DNA from 2 places in the Peribacillus sp. NPDC056705 genome. Region 2 is predicted to be linked to the other one. Evidence: a T-box and tRNA genes for the amino acid it is inferred to sense, from the RefSeq annotation. Region 2 holds a T-box; the other holds one or more tRNA genes.
What was found. The T-box of region 2 lies ahead of glyQ (glycine--tRNA ligase subunit alpha). A T-box ahead of a tRNA ligase gene usually reads a tRNA of that ligase, here a tRNA-Gly.
Positions count from the first base shown of each region.

Region 1 (7,353 bases), on a different contig from region 2:
TATATAAAATGAATCCTCCTGTTTCAATAAATATTGCAGATGCACATGATATGTCAGGACTGTATCATTGTCTTCCTTTTTCCTCGAATGCACCTTCCCTGCCGCATTCACCCGAACAATTTCAGCAGCACGGTTCCTCATCATTTCCCTTTTCAAATGTAACTTCCTTTCACTCCGCTCCAAATCATCGGAAGTATAAAACTCTATTCTTTCTTGTAAAAGGCGTTGCAATTGTTCCCTCAAGTTCATGCCCTCCTTCTTACCATCTATGCTAATGTGTATGTGCGAAGGGGAGTAAAATGCACCTGATGATTTCCCCCTGCCTTTTTACGATTTTAAAGGGTAATCCAAACAACCCTCACATTCATAAATTTTACTGTCACGTGGTGAAGCCTTTCCGTATGGGTCGATTACAGTATGGCTTATTTATGCTGAATTATAATCAAAGTAATATTGGGGAAATAATAAAGATGGATACACAATTTTCTAACCTGATTAGACCAGATTGGAGAGGGAAATTTTGAGCATTATTGAAGTGTTAAGTAGGGTGGTCGCCGCTTTTGTGGTTTTACTATTGATTACTCGAATTATGGGAAAAAAGCAAGTAAGTCAGCTGACTTACTTCAACTATATTACAGGTATCACTATCGGCGCGGTGGCTGCTTCCATCACAATTGATACAAGTATTGATGTGGTTGACGCCTTCGTTAGTTTAATCGGTTGGTCCGTACTCACTATTCTTGTAAGCTTTATTAATTTAAAATCTCCAAAAGCTCGTATAATACTTGACGGCGAACCTACAATTGTAATCAAAGATGGAAAAATCCTAGAGAAAGCTTTGAAAGGGGAAAAATTAAACATGGATGACCTTAGCATGCTATTGCGAGAACAAAGCATATTCTCCATGCAAGAGGTAAACTATGCCATTTTAGAACCAAATGGTCAATTGTCTGTCTTAAAAAAAGTGGATAGCCAGAGTGGTTCCAAAAAGGATATTACTTATGTGAAACCATTATACATACCTACTGAAATTATTGTGGATGGAAAAATCGTTCCTCATAATTTAAGTAAACTGAGTTTAAACCAAAGCTGGTTGGAAACGCAATTACAGCATTTTGGTGTATGCCTACAAGATGTATTTTATGCTGAAATACAAAGTGATGGCACTTTGTATATAGATAAAAGACAAGATAACCAGTATCCTCCACGTTAAGAGGGAAAGGGGAACTCAAGTCATTTAAATTTGGACAGTCATGCATCGAGAGCTAACGAATTGCTGATTATTAACAGCCCAATAATCTCTATTTTTAGGTTCCCACAGGTATATATTTATTTATATATATACAAACATCTCCATCGCAGGAATAGTACAACAACTAGTTATTCAGCATGGCAAGTGTCCCAAATAAGCGGTGCTGCAGCTCACCTTAAGTATGAATTGGTAGATGCCGTAACAAATATACCCGTATAACAGCAATCTTATGACGGGGATGTAAGTTCTGCTGATAATCGATACTAAGTTTTATCTTCTGTTCAATAATGTATTTACTACAAAAGACTACTACTTAGAGTGGTAATTTCCATAACTAAAAAAAAGAGGAAGAAGCTGTCACAAAAGTCATTTACGACTTATGGACAGCCTCTACATCTTAAATATCATTTTGTTTCCAAGGTAAACTGCAGTCCTTTCTCAATTTCCGCCAGTACCTCTTCATCCGTTTCCTTCATTCTTGCTTCTTCCAGAATGGAAACGGCCTGCTCCCGGCCAATTTTCCCGACTGCCCAAGCCGCCGTTCCTCGGATTACAGGCCTTGGATCTTTCTTCATGACCTGTATCAATTGGGGCAATGCCGTTTCATCTTTGAAGTGGGCCAATGCTAAAATGGCATTTCGTTGGATTGGCTTTTTACCACGCCAAGATCCAGATACATGGCCGTATTTCTCTTTAAAGTCCCGATTTGAAATCGTAAGCAATGGTTTCAACAGCGGTTTCGCCAGCTCTGGGTCGGGTTCCATCTCTTCATGGAAATGAAAATCCATTCCTTTGTTTTTCGGACAAACTGTCTGGCATGTATCACACCCATACAAACGATTGCCTATTTTCGTCTTGAACTCATCCGGAAGGAAACCTTTTGTCTGCGTTAAGAATGCAATGCAACGCTTGGAATTTAGCTGCCCGCCCTGAACGAGCGCACCAGTCGGGCAAACATCGACGCATTTATTGCATGTCCCGCATTGATCTTCCATCGGTTGATCAGGTTCAAATGGCAGGTTGGTAATCATGTCCCCCAAATATACATAAGACCCGAATTCCGGAGTGATGATCATACTGTTTTTTCCACTCCAGCCAATTCCCGCACGCTCAGCCACTGCCCTATCTGATAATTCACCCGTATCAACCATGGATTTCGTCAATGCTCCTGGCACTTTATCTTTAATGAAGTTCTCAAGTAACTGCAATCTATTTCGAAGAACGGTATGATAATCCGTTCCCCAAGAAGCCCTGCAAAAGATCCCGCGTCGCTCACTTTTTGTACTTTGCGGAGCATCCTTCAATTTCGAAGGATATGCAAGCGCAATCGAAATGATGGATTGCGGTTTATCGAATATCAATTCAGGCCTTACCCTCTTTTCTATATCGGCTTCTTCAAACCCTGACTGATAATCCAGCTCCTGTTGACGTATCAGCCTACCTTTCAATTCGGTAAAAGCCGTGGCCGATGTAAAGCCGATTTTATCAATGCCGATTTCCTTACTATATAAAATCACTTCTTGCTTGAATAAGTTCATATCCATATATTAATCACCTACTTCATTCAGTATTCCCATTGAAGCTTGAATCCATTTCAAACCATTGCTATCTATGATAAACTAATTGCAATCATTTTTGGAGGTGAAACGGTTGGAAATTACCATATCAGCTAATCTAAGCAGTAAAATCCCTGAATTCAAAGTCGGGATCATTACATATGAAAACATCGAAGTAGGTCCCTCCCCGCAAATGGTGAAAGGAAGACTACAACTATTTCAGGAAGCACTTTTCTTCGACCTTGAAGAAAAGGAATTGACCGACTTTTCCGGCATTAAAGCGTGGCGGGAGATTTTCAAGGCTACAGGAGCAAACCCGTCGCGGTATCGCCCCTCCGTGGAAGCCCTTTACCGCCGCGTAAAAAAACAGAATTACTTGGCACCCATCCATTCAGCCATCGATTTGAATAACTTCTTCTCGCTGTTATATGAAGTTCCGATCGGCATTTATGATGCGGACAAATTATCAGGAGACATCTCGATAAAGATTGGCGAAGGGTCAGATGGTTATGAGGGACTGAACGGCCGCTTGAATTCCATGGAAAATATGATTACATCAGCCGACCATGATGGCGCATTCGGAAGTCCTTACGTTGATTCAGAACGCACGAAAGTCACCGAAGGAACGAAAAAGGCCATCCAAATCATATATTTACAACCCAATACTCCAATCACCGAAGCAAATCAGCTAACGAAATCCTTGATGGACATGTTCCTTGAAATCCACGGGGGTGTAGGGACTTACTCGATAGTAGAAGGATAATTAAAATTGAACGGAAATAAGCCCTTTCCACAATCGGAAGGGGTCTTTTCATGATTCTTCCTAACTTATATGGATAAATAAAACCAGTGCGCGAATATCCTTTTATTCAACCGTTCGGTCATACCTAATTACACAAGCTTTTCAGTTTGAACAATAAAAACACACACCTATTCAAACTGATTCTACTAACATAGTTAATCTCTTTGAACAAGTTTGCATCGAAATCCCCACTCTCCCAGATGTAGAATCACAATAAATAGAAAGCTACGATTTTCATTACGGTATGACATCCGGTATTACCGCTTCCATAGAATGTAGTTAATTGGGACAATAAAAAAATCCCACTGTGAACAGTAGAATTCTTGTAATAATATTTAAACGCAAAGCTTCGTTCTCCAGGTAACGAAACCCTACGTTATGAGTATGTATTGGAGCGGGTGAAGGGAATCGAACCCTCATCATCAGCTTGGAAGGCTGAGGTTTTACCACTAAACTACACCCGCATATCCATGTAGAACTTTGTCGAATCACTAACAAAATTAATTATATAGTTTAATGTGAAAAAATGCAATAGTTCTTTTAAAAAAATTTAATAATTAATGTATTGTAACGTTAATATATTCATTCACTCTAGTAAAGATGTTAAAAGTCCCCTGATTCAGAGAACTTTTTCATCCTATATGATGATTTAAGACCAAATGACTTCCATTAACCGCGGATAAACCTGCTGTGCCGTTTCAAACAGCATGATTAACTTCCTGAACGCCAGATCCGGTACGATGTCCCCCTCAATGGAGTATGAATACCGAATGGAAATGGTCCCATTTTCTTCATACAGCTTGGAATACCTAAAATTAGCATTATATTCATTCAACAGTGTATGTACATCCTGTTTCTTTTCAGGATTCTTCAACTCGGCGACATTAAAGCAAAATAAGTCCGCCACATTTTCATCTTGATTGAAAGCAAATACTAAAAGGACCTTCCACCCGTCCTTTAACTTTTGCTCGGCTCTAAAAAAGGTGGTGCCATCTTCTTTCAACTCATTCATATAGATTTTCTCACTAGTTAAAAAATCACGAAATTTAGCAACGTTTGACATGGTTCATCACCTTTCTGTTTGTAAATACATTTTATAATGAAAACCGGCATTTTTACAGACTTTTCTATAATCCTGCCCATTTCATCTTATTAACAGTGGCGATTGAGATTCTAATAAGAACTCCCTTATTAGAATCACTAGATTGATTAACTCGTTGCTTCACCGCAAAACCGAAGTGCTTTTTGAAGATCCAAAATTTCGTGGCGGATTTTTGAGTACCCTTCAATTTCCGGAACCTCTTTATTAGTAAGTGACCGCCCCTTATCTGCAGCGATTGCCATTGTTTCAAAAACATACAGTAATTGAGCAAGTTCACTCTCTGAAAGTACCGACCGATCGGAGAATTTCAAGCTTGCATTTAAATAATATCCCAGCTGTTCTATCGAAAATATTACGGGCCAAAGAGATTCCAGTCTAGCCTTGTTTTTGAATATCTCACCAAGAGCCGCATTGTAGACCGTTAATAGATTAACCATATTGGTTTGCATTTTGTTCCTTTCACTGCTTTCATCGATTGCAAGTCCATTATCCTGTCCAGAGAACGCCACCAACAGAAATTGCCCCTGGCTTCGAATGGTTTTGGCCATCAAATGATTGAGAAGGCTTGAGGCCGATTGACTGCCGATTAGCAGCGATCCAAGAAGACCTATCATGCTCCCGACGACGATATCGGTTATTCTTACGGTCGCAAAAAAACTAAAATCATAGCTTTGAGTTGAATATTCCGCCATGATTAAAGCTGAAGGGGTAAAAAACATCGCCGCCAATCCATAATTCCGTACGATGAAAAGCTCTGTAATGATTGTCAAACACAAAATGATCAGAACGATAATGAACTCGTTATGAACGGATGCAAGAATTAAGCTTGCCAATAGGAGTCCAATTATTGTCCCGAAGGTCCTTTGTACCGCACGATGAAATGTGGCAACGATGGTCGCACCTGACATAACGGCTGCACAGGATAAGGGAATCCAGTACGAACGGTTAAAATCAGCGGAATAGGCGATGATGGCCGCAATGGTAAGGACTGTTCCATATCGAACGGAAGAGAGAAAGACAATCGAGTTCTTATCGAACGCCCCAAGAAAAATCGTTTTTAAAGAAGGCTTTGAGATTGAAGCTTCCTTGTGGATTTTACTAACCGGTTCATTCATGATGGCATCCGCATTGTAAATTTCTACGAATAGCTTTGCAACCTCTAGTTCCATTTGGTCCGGCTGAAGAATCTTTGATTCATTTTTAGTTTTAGATGCAATGGAGTCAGCCAAGGCACGTACCGATTGTCCTAATTCTGGCGGTAGCACAAACTTTTTGTGCAAGGATAGTTCCAATGCTTCCAGGAAAATGACATTCGCCTGGTCATTCAATAGAAACAACCGCTTTAACATGTCTGAGCTTCGCCTGTTTGAAAACCCGGCTAACAATGTACCTTCCGCTTGTTTCATCGCCAATACCGTTCTTTGTCTTGCTGCATTGAATCTCCCGGTGCCTAGCGAATCAAAAAATGCACCCAATTCTCTGTACACCTTTTCCACCGCAAGCTTTTCTGGTCCATGAGGATTGAAAAACCAACCTAACATACAGATTATCCAAGACAGTGCCCCCCCAATAAAACAAGACCTCCACGCAACGGTGCAAGCGTCTGATCGATGGGCATACCTGTCGCTAGCGCAAAACTCAAGACAAAGAAAACCGCCGAAGGACCGGTAATCTTTAATGCACCAAAAATAAAAAAAACACTTGCCCCGATGATCCCCATCATTATGGCTGTTCCCAATTGGTATGGAGCCAAAAGCGTCCCTAATACAACAGATAAAGCAAGACCCACCATCACAAAGAAAATCTTTTTAGCTCTTTGGTGATACGGTTGGTTAAATACGTATAAATAAGTGAAACCGCCTATTCCTGCCAGTAAACCGTACGCTAAATTGCCGAATAATAAGCCAATGAAAACAGGTAAGGCAGCCGCTATCCCTGCACTTAAAGCTTTTATCCAAGGAAATGGATTCTTTTTTAATTCAAAAGCCTGTTTAAATGTCGTATGTATTACATCCAACTTCAGAGATTTTGAAGATGTCCCTTGCTTATCTTTACTCATTTCAATTTTCCCTTTCATCAAATGATTACCTAGGTAACTGTTCTTTTTACTTTATCATGTCATTATGTCGAGAGCCATGTTTATAGAGACCCTTTTTTAATATCCTTCATATGGAGAAAAAGATACGGTAAAGGGTAAGTAATTCTTGTTAGCCTTTGTTTTACACCTAATTTTCGTATGATTTCCACATGTATCGAAGCCCTTGACTTTCAAGAAGGAACATCACTGTCATCCCTTCAACAGATAGACAAACACGGCCTTTCATGTGTTAGTGACCAGTATCGAAATTATTGATGATATATATAACTATCTTATCTCGGGTGTTATTCATAGCGACAAATTGTCCGATAACGACATTGATCCCAACATATGAAAATCCAGAGAATTCTTTTTTACTCCAAAGCTTGATTATCTTTCATGAAGGACATGCTTTGTAAATGATCAGGAATGGACACCATCCAAATAGAAAAAGGTCGAAGCACATCAATTTAGCTGAAAGATGTGCTTCGACCTCTATTATTGGTTTAACGGGATTTTTTTGAAATAACAGCTCTTTTAATACACCTTCATTTTCAAAGGTCA
Region 1 is NZ_JBHTYI010000004.1:95,101-102,453, reverse strand. It holds gene ACFRAK_RS07210 (amidase domain-containing protein) at 1-243, opposite strand, end outside; gene ACFRAK_RS07205 (DUF421 domain-containing protein) at 521-1,213, shown strand; gene queG (tRNA epoxyqueuosine(34) reductase QueG) at 1,657-2,796, opposite strand; gene ACFRAK_RS07195 (B3/B4 domain-containing protein) at 2,903-3,571, shown strand; tRNA gene ACFRAK_RS07190 (tRNA-Gly) at 4,001-4,074, opposite strand; gene ACFRAK_RS07185 (YbjN domain-containing protein) at 4,260-4,673, opposite strand; gene ACFRAK_RS07180 (FUSC family protein) at 4,820-6,253, opposite strand; gene ACFRAK_RS07175 (hypothetical protein) at 6,259-6,771, opposite strand; gene ACFRAK_RS07170 (hypothetical protein) at 7,187-7,353, opposite strand, start outside.
Region 1: it encodes a tRNA-Gly, which carries the amino acid that the T-box ahead of glyQ (glycine--tRNA ligase subunit alpha) is inferred to sense. The anticodon was not compared.

Region 2 (7,353 bases):
CCTTCATTAAGGATAAACGGTTATTACGGATTGCTTCATCCTCTGCCATGACCATTGTATTCTCGAAATATGACTCTATTTCCGTTTGCAGCGAAACAAGCTGTTCAAACCGCTCATTCTCATCTTTGGATTCCATATAATGCTTTGCCACTTTTTGATATTTTTCGTATAACGCATTCTCTTGATCATTTTCAAAGGCACTAGGGTCGACAGTTACCTTTTTGTCACATTTCACGGCAATGTTCATGACCCGACTCAAAGCTTCCAGATTTTCTTTAAAGCCAGCTTCGTCTTTTTTCGCATTCAAGACATGTGCACGTTCCACGATGGAATGAATATAGCCGATCTCATTGAACAGAACTGCATCAATCAAATCGTAACGGATTTGCTGTTCTTGAAGCAGGTGTTTGACACGGGCTTTAAAGAATGTGAACATATCCGCTTTAACTTCTTCAAGATCACGTTTTAAGATGCCTTTTGATTCCAGTCCTTTAAGGCCTAAAACAATAAGCTCCTCTAAAGAAATATCCCATTTTTTCTCAGCTAGAATTTGGACGACCCCGCTCGCCTGCCTTCTTAATGCGTAAGGATCCTGGGAACCTGTCGGAATGACACCAATAGCGAAGAATGAAGACAAAGTATCAATTTTTTCAGCTAAACTCACAACCGCACCAATGACTGAAGGCGGTACAATGTCATCCGCATGTCTTGGCATATAATGTTCATTGATAGCCGCGGCCACTTCTTTGGCTTCCCCTTTTAGGAGAGCATATTTTTCACCCATATACCCTTGCAATTCAGGGAATTCATAAACCATATGACTCACCAAATCGAACTTGGCAATTGCCGCTGTACGAAGCGCCATTTCTTTTTCGGCCTTTAAATTCAAAGCATCCGCAAGGGCACCGGTCACTGCAGTTACCCGGGCAGTTTTCTCGGCTAATGTACCAATTTCTTCATGATAAACGATACTGTCAAGTTTTTTCAAAGCATCCGAAATCTCTTTTTTCTGATCTTCTTTATAGAAAAATGCTGCATCCGATAAGCGGGCACGCAATACTTTTTCATTCCCTTTAGAGACCTTATCCAAATGACGGTCATCGCCGTTACGCACGGTTACAAAGTAAGCAAGCAGTTTCCCGTCCTTATCTTTAACAGGGAAATAGCGTTGGTGTTCCTTCATTGAAGTGATAAGTACCTCAGCAGGAAGCTCTAGGAATTCTTCTTCAAAATGTCCAAATAACACCGTTGGATACTCTACCAAATTATTGACTTCTTCAAGCAGATCTTCATCGACCGGGATGATCCAGCCTTTCTCCTGCTCAAGCTCTTTAATCTGATCCAATATAACTTGTCGGCGTTTATCTGGATCCGCCATTATAAATTGTTCTTTTAGCGTATCCTCATACCGTTCCGGCTGCTCGATGATTGCGCTATCGCCCAAGAAACGGTGTCCTTTTGTTTCACGGCCCGTTTTCACGTCAGCAATGCTGAATGGAACTATATCATTGCCGAATAAGGCAATCAGCCATTTAATCGGACGGACGAAGCGGAGCTCCTGATTGGCCCAGCGCATATTTTTCGGGAACGTCATGCCGCTGATGATTTCCTGAAGCTCAGATAAAAGCTGAGCAGTCTGCTGTCCTTTTATGAATTTATTCACATGGGCATATTCCACACCCTTGAGTTCTTTAAAATAAATGTCCTCTGAAGTCATGCCTTGACCCCTGACGAATCCCAATGCGGCTTTAGACCAGTTGCCTTCACTGTCCAAAGCGATTTTCTTCGCCGGACCTTTTGCTTCTTCTTCGATATCCTTTTGGGATTCTTCCACATCTTTCACCAATACAGCTAAACGTCTTGGTGTGGAAAAAGCTTCAACCGTTCCGAATTCAATCGCTTTTTCCGTTAGCCATTGCTGTACTTTATCTGACAATTGTTTCATCGATGCTGTCACAAAACGGGCAGGCAGCTCTTCCAATCCAATCTCCAATAACAAATCACGCTTGCTCATTTGTATTCTCCCCTTTCACTTTCAGGATCGGGAAGCCTAATTTTTCCCGCTCTTCATAGAAGGTTTTGGCAACCTTACGCGCTAAGTTACGGCACCGGGCAATATAACCCGTTCTTTCCGTCACCGAGATGGCACCTTTGGCATCCAAAAGGTTAAATGTATGTGAACATTTCAAAACATAATCATATGCAGGATGTACAAGTCCTTCTTCCATTTGGCGATGCGCTTCCTTTTCATACATCGTGAAAAGCTGGAATAGCATATCAAGGTCGGAGGTTTCGAACGTATATTTCGAATGTTCGTATTCCGGCTGACCAAATATATCCCGAACTGTGAATCCATCTGTCCATTCTAGGTCAAATACGTTTTCCTTATCTTGAATGTAAGAAGCGAGACGTTCGATTCCGTATGTAATTTCCACTGAAACCGGCTTACACTCAAGGCCGCCCACTTGTTGGAAATATGTAAATTGAGTGATTTCCATTCCATCAAGCCATACTTCCCAACCTAGACCAGCACATCCTAGTGATGGATTTTCCCAGTTGTCCTCCACAAAACGAATATCATGCTCAAGCGGATTTATCCCTAATGCGCGTAATGAATCCAAATATAACTCTTGGATATTGTCAGGCGACGGCTTCATGATCACTTGGAACTGATGATGCTGATACAGTCGATTAGGGTTCTCGCCATAACGGCCGTCAGCAGGACGGCGGGAAGGTTCCACGTAAGCAACGCTCCAAGGCTCCGGTCCAATGGCTCTCAGGAACGTGTATGGGCTCATCGTTCCTGCCCCTTTCTCTACATCATAAGCATTCATCAATATGCAGCCTTGTTCAGACCAATGCTTTTGTAACGTTAAAATCATATTTTGAATATTCATCGTACACCTCCAGATTATTTAAAACGGCTCTTATTAAAATTCAGGAATAGGAACCCATTACATCTTGGCAAACAAAAAACTCCCGTCCCTATGCGAAATGCATAGGGACGAGAGTATACCCGCGGTTCCACCCTAATTGCCGTTTATAAAACGGCCTCTTTTCAAAGCAACATGCTCCGGAAACGCCCTTCCCTGTATATCCATATCCCGGCTTCCACCGTCCCGGGTTCGCTTTTTATGGAGAATGACAGATACTCTTTTCCATCAACGCAATCTTCTTATTTTAATGATTAGAATTTTATACAAACTAGCTTGGAATGTCAATAGGTCAGATCCTAAAACATATCTTTCATCGTATCAATCTGTTTCAGGAACTTTTTTGATTTCAAATGCAGACCGGAATATTCCTCATAATATGCATCGATGATCTTCCGAAGTTCTTTTTTCGTTTCAGGCTTAACGGAAATGTTTCCGAGCCTTGATAAATCGAAATAATAAAAGATTCGAAGCAGTTTGACGGCCGCAGGTGAAATTTTATAATGATAAGGGTCTTTTCCCAGACAGCGATGACAGATAAAGCCCGCTTCCCGAAGCGAGAAGGAGAATTCCCCTTCCGTTTCACCACATACAGCACACTGATTCAGCACTGGGTTAATCCCATTTACGGGCAGCATCTTCATTTCAAAAATGAATTTCAAAACCTCTGCGTCATATTCCTCGTTTATGTAATGCAAGGTTTGTGAAAGCAATTCATATAAATACGGATTCGGTTTCTTATCCTCGACACTTTTATCAAGCAATTCAACAATATATGAAGCATAGGCAGTGGCAAAAAGATCCTCCCGTATGAAACGGAGTGAATCGACCATTTCGCCTTGCTGAAGACTGCCGAGTCCGGTTGATGTGGTTACAAGAAAATACCCGGAGCAAAAAAGCTGTGTGACGGCAGAAAGCCTGCTGTTAGGTTTACTGGCTCCTCTAGCCATAACGCCAATTTTTCCTAGCTCACGGGTATATATAGTAATAATTTTGTTATTTTCTCCATATGCAGTTCGCCTTATGACAATGCCCTCACATTTTTGGAGCATACCAAGACACCACCCATGCTCGCCAAGACTAACCTATGAAACAGGAAAATCAATTTCTGCTAGCTCATCGTTCAAAACCAAGTGTCCTTCCTGTCTCTCGACTTCTATCTCCTTAAACAGCAAATAGGTGTCCACATTACCTGTTTCAGTAAATAACTCCCAGGTAAAATCCAACATATAAAGCCCACCTTTCATTTTTAACTAGCAATGAATATCCGACCATATGGTTAGCTTGACCGTTTTCCGAACTTTCATGACGCGTAAATTTTGTTAATTAATACTCGCTTTCATTGAAGCCATAATCGCGAAGCTGGCTTGCTTTGTTCCGCCAATCCTTCTGTACCTTCACCCATAGTTCCAAGAAAACTTTCGAGCCCAATAAGTTTTCGATATCCACCCTGGCACGGCTGCCGACTTCTTTAAGCATTTTCCCTTGCTTTCCGATGACAATGCCTTTTTGTGAATCACGTTCGACAACGATCGTCGCCATGACATTAATGGTATCACTGTTGTCCATTTTTTTAATTGAATCGATGACAACAGCCACTGAATGCGGAATTTCTTCACGTGTCAGGTGCAGTACCTTTTCGCGGACCAATTCGGAAATGATAAAACGCTCCGGGTGGTCTGTCACTTGGTCAGCTGGATAAAACTGGGGACCCTCTGGCAGATGTTCCTTGATTTGTTCAAGAAGTGTATCAACATTATTTCCTTCAAGCGCAGAAATCGGAACGACCGCCGCAAAAGGGTATAGCTGTTGGTATTTTTCTATGATCGGAAGTAAATCATCTGGATGCATCGCATCGATTTTGTTTACAACCAGGAAAACAGGCGTTTTTACGGATTGAAGTTTTTCGATGATAAACTCGTCACCGCGTCCGTATCCTTCCGTCGCATTGATCATGAAGAGAATCAAATCGACTTCCTTCAATGTATTCGTTGCCACTTTCATCATGAAGTCACCAAGCTTATGCTTTGGTTTATGAATGCCGGGTGTATCGATGAAAATCATTTGTGAATCGTTCTGCGTAAGTACACCCTGGACCTTATTTCTTGTAGTTTGCGGTTTATCGCTCATAATGGCAATCTTTTGACCGATGACCCGATTCAGAAATGTACTCTTCCCAACATTGGGTCGTCCAATAATCGATATGAAACCTGATTTGTAACCTTTTACTTGAGTATCATCAAATAGTTTATTCATTTAAATCCTCCGGTGAAAAAGCTCCTGGAAGCAATTCCTGTACTGTTAGTTCTTTTATATCCCCATGTAAGTTGGTTAAAACGACCGGCATATCCTTTTCACACAGTTCCGAAATAACTTGTCTGCATGCCCCGCATGGGGATACGGGACCATCGGTATCTGCCACGACTGCAAGTTTAGTGAATTTTTTATCGTTATGGGCATAAGCGCTGAATAAAGCTGTCCTTTCGGCGCAGTTACACATGCTGTATGCAGCATTTTCTATATTGCAACCATGATAGACCTTTCCATCAGAGGTTAAAAGGGCAGCCCCCACCTTAAATTTGGAGTAAGGCACATAAGCTTTATCCCTTGCTTTTTTAGCTTCCTCAATCAATTCGTTTGTATTCAATTCACATCTTCCTTTCAAATTGAGTACCATTTTGGCAACCTACAGGCCAAACTTGGGCAAAAAGATAATCAATCCAACTATTATAGAAAATATAGCATATATGAATACAGCTCCGGCTGCAATATCTTTTGCCTGCTTGGCAAGCGGATGGATTTGATCCGTTACCAGGTCCACTACCCTTTCAATCGCTGAATTAACGAGCTCCAGCGTAATAGTACCGGCTATTGCCGCTAAAATGAAAAGCCACTCCATCCCATTCAATGAGAAGTACCAACCAAAGAATACGACGATTGCCGTTATCGCGAAATGTATCTTGATATTGCGTTCCGTCCTAACGGCCTCCAAAATTCCCTGACAGGCAAAAGAGAAACTTTTTAATAAAGGATACTTTTTTTTACCCTTCTCTTGAAAGTCCATATTCTTCCAAGATCTCCTTTTGTTTAGTGAACATCACTTTTTCATCTTCTTCATTCATGTGGTCGAATCCTAATAAATGCAGAAAACCATGCAGTGCTAAAAATCCAAGTTCCCGGTCAAATGAATGACCATATTCTTCAGCCTGTTCTTTCGTGCGTTCAATGGAAATGATGATATCCCCTAACATGCGGGGCATTTCCGCACCGACGATTTCCACTTCATCTTCTCTCATTTCTTCAAGCGCAAAGGAAATGACATCTGTAGCTGAATCTTTATGCCGATATTCTTTATTGATTTCCCGAATCCTATCATTGTCTACAAATGTAACTGACAGCTCGGTGTCTTTTTCAATGTTTTCTTTTCTTGCCGCAAATTGCAGAATGCTTTCAACAAGCTGCTGAGCTTCCTCCGTTACTTCATTCGTTTCATCCATTAAATCGATAGCTAAAATCATTCTTTCACCTTCTGTCCTAATTTATCCGGCTCCGGATATTCAATCCTGGAGTGGAAGATACCATTCAGCGATTCACATAAGGAATGCTTCACGATACTCAATTCTCTCATAGTAATGTCACATTCATCAAATTGACCATCAGAAATCCTATCCTGAATGATGAAACTTACCAGCTCTTCAATTTTCTCCGGAGTTGGGTGCTTCATCGATCTCACTGCAGCTTCCACACTATCGGCTATGCCGATGACGGCCACTTCCTTCATTATCGCCCTCGGCCCGGGATATCGATAGGCAGCTTCAAGTGTGGACTCATCCTGTTTTTTTGCTTTATGGTAGAAAAACTTCAATAAAGTCGTGCCATGATGCTGCTCTGCAATATCGACAATCTCTTTCGGGAATTTGTGACCTCGCAGCATCTCCCCGCCATCTACGGCATGGGCAATGATGATATCCCTGCTCGTTTCCGGCTGCAGCCGATCATGCGGGTTCTCTTCATTCATCTGATTTTCGATGAAGAAGTGCGGCCGCTTCGTTTTACCTATATCATGATAATAGCTGCCGACCCTTGCCAGCAACCCATTCGACCCGATGGCTTCACAAGCCGATTCCGCCAAATTGGCGACCATTACACTGTGATGATATGTCCCCGGTGCCTCAATCAAGATCCTCCGCAATAACGGATGATTGGGATTCGAGAGCTCGATAAGCTTAATCGATGATAAGATCCCGAAACCTGCCTCGAAAAACGGTAACAGGCCCATTGTCAAAACGGCTGAACCCACTCCAGAACCTATGGCGGCAGCAGCATAATACAAGTACTCCATTCTAGTATAATGGCTGTCCATAATAAAGATGAGCGAAAAAACAAATGCCATATTGATTATAGACAATAGCAGCCCAGC
Region 2 is NZ_JBHTYI010000007.1:74,602-81,954, reverse strand. It holds gene glyS (glycine--tRNA ligase subunit beta) at 1-2,014, opposite strand, end outside; gene glyQ (glycine--tRNA ligase subunit alpha) at 2,001-2,897, opposite strand; T-box leader at 2,998-3,174, opposite strand; gene recO (DNA repair protein RecO) at 3,233-3,985, opposite strand; gene ACFRAK_RS11575 (YqzL family protein) at 4,019-4,162, opposite strand; gene era (GTPase Era) at 4,260-5,189, opposite strand; gene ACFRAK_RS11565 (cytidine deaminase) at 5,182-5,610, opposite strand; gene ACFRAK_RS11560 (diacylglycerol kinase family protein) at 5,620-5,997, opposite strand; gene ybeY (rRNA maturation RNase YbeY) at 5,975-6,451, opposite strand; gene ACFRAK_RS11550 (HD family phosphohydrolase) at 6,448-7,353, opposite strand, start outside.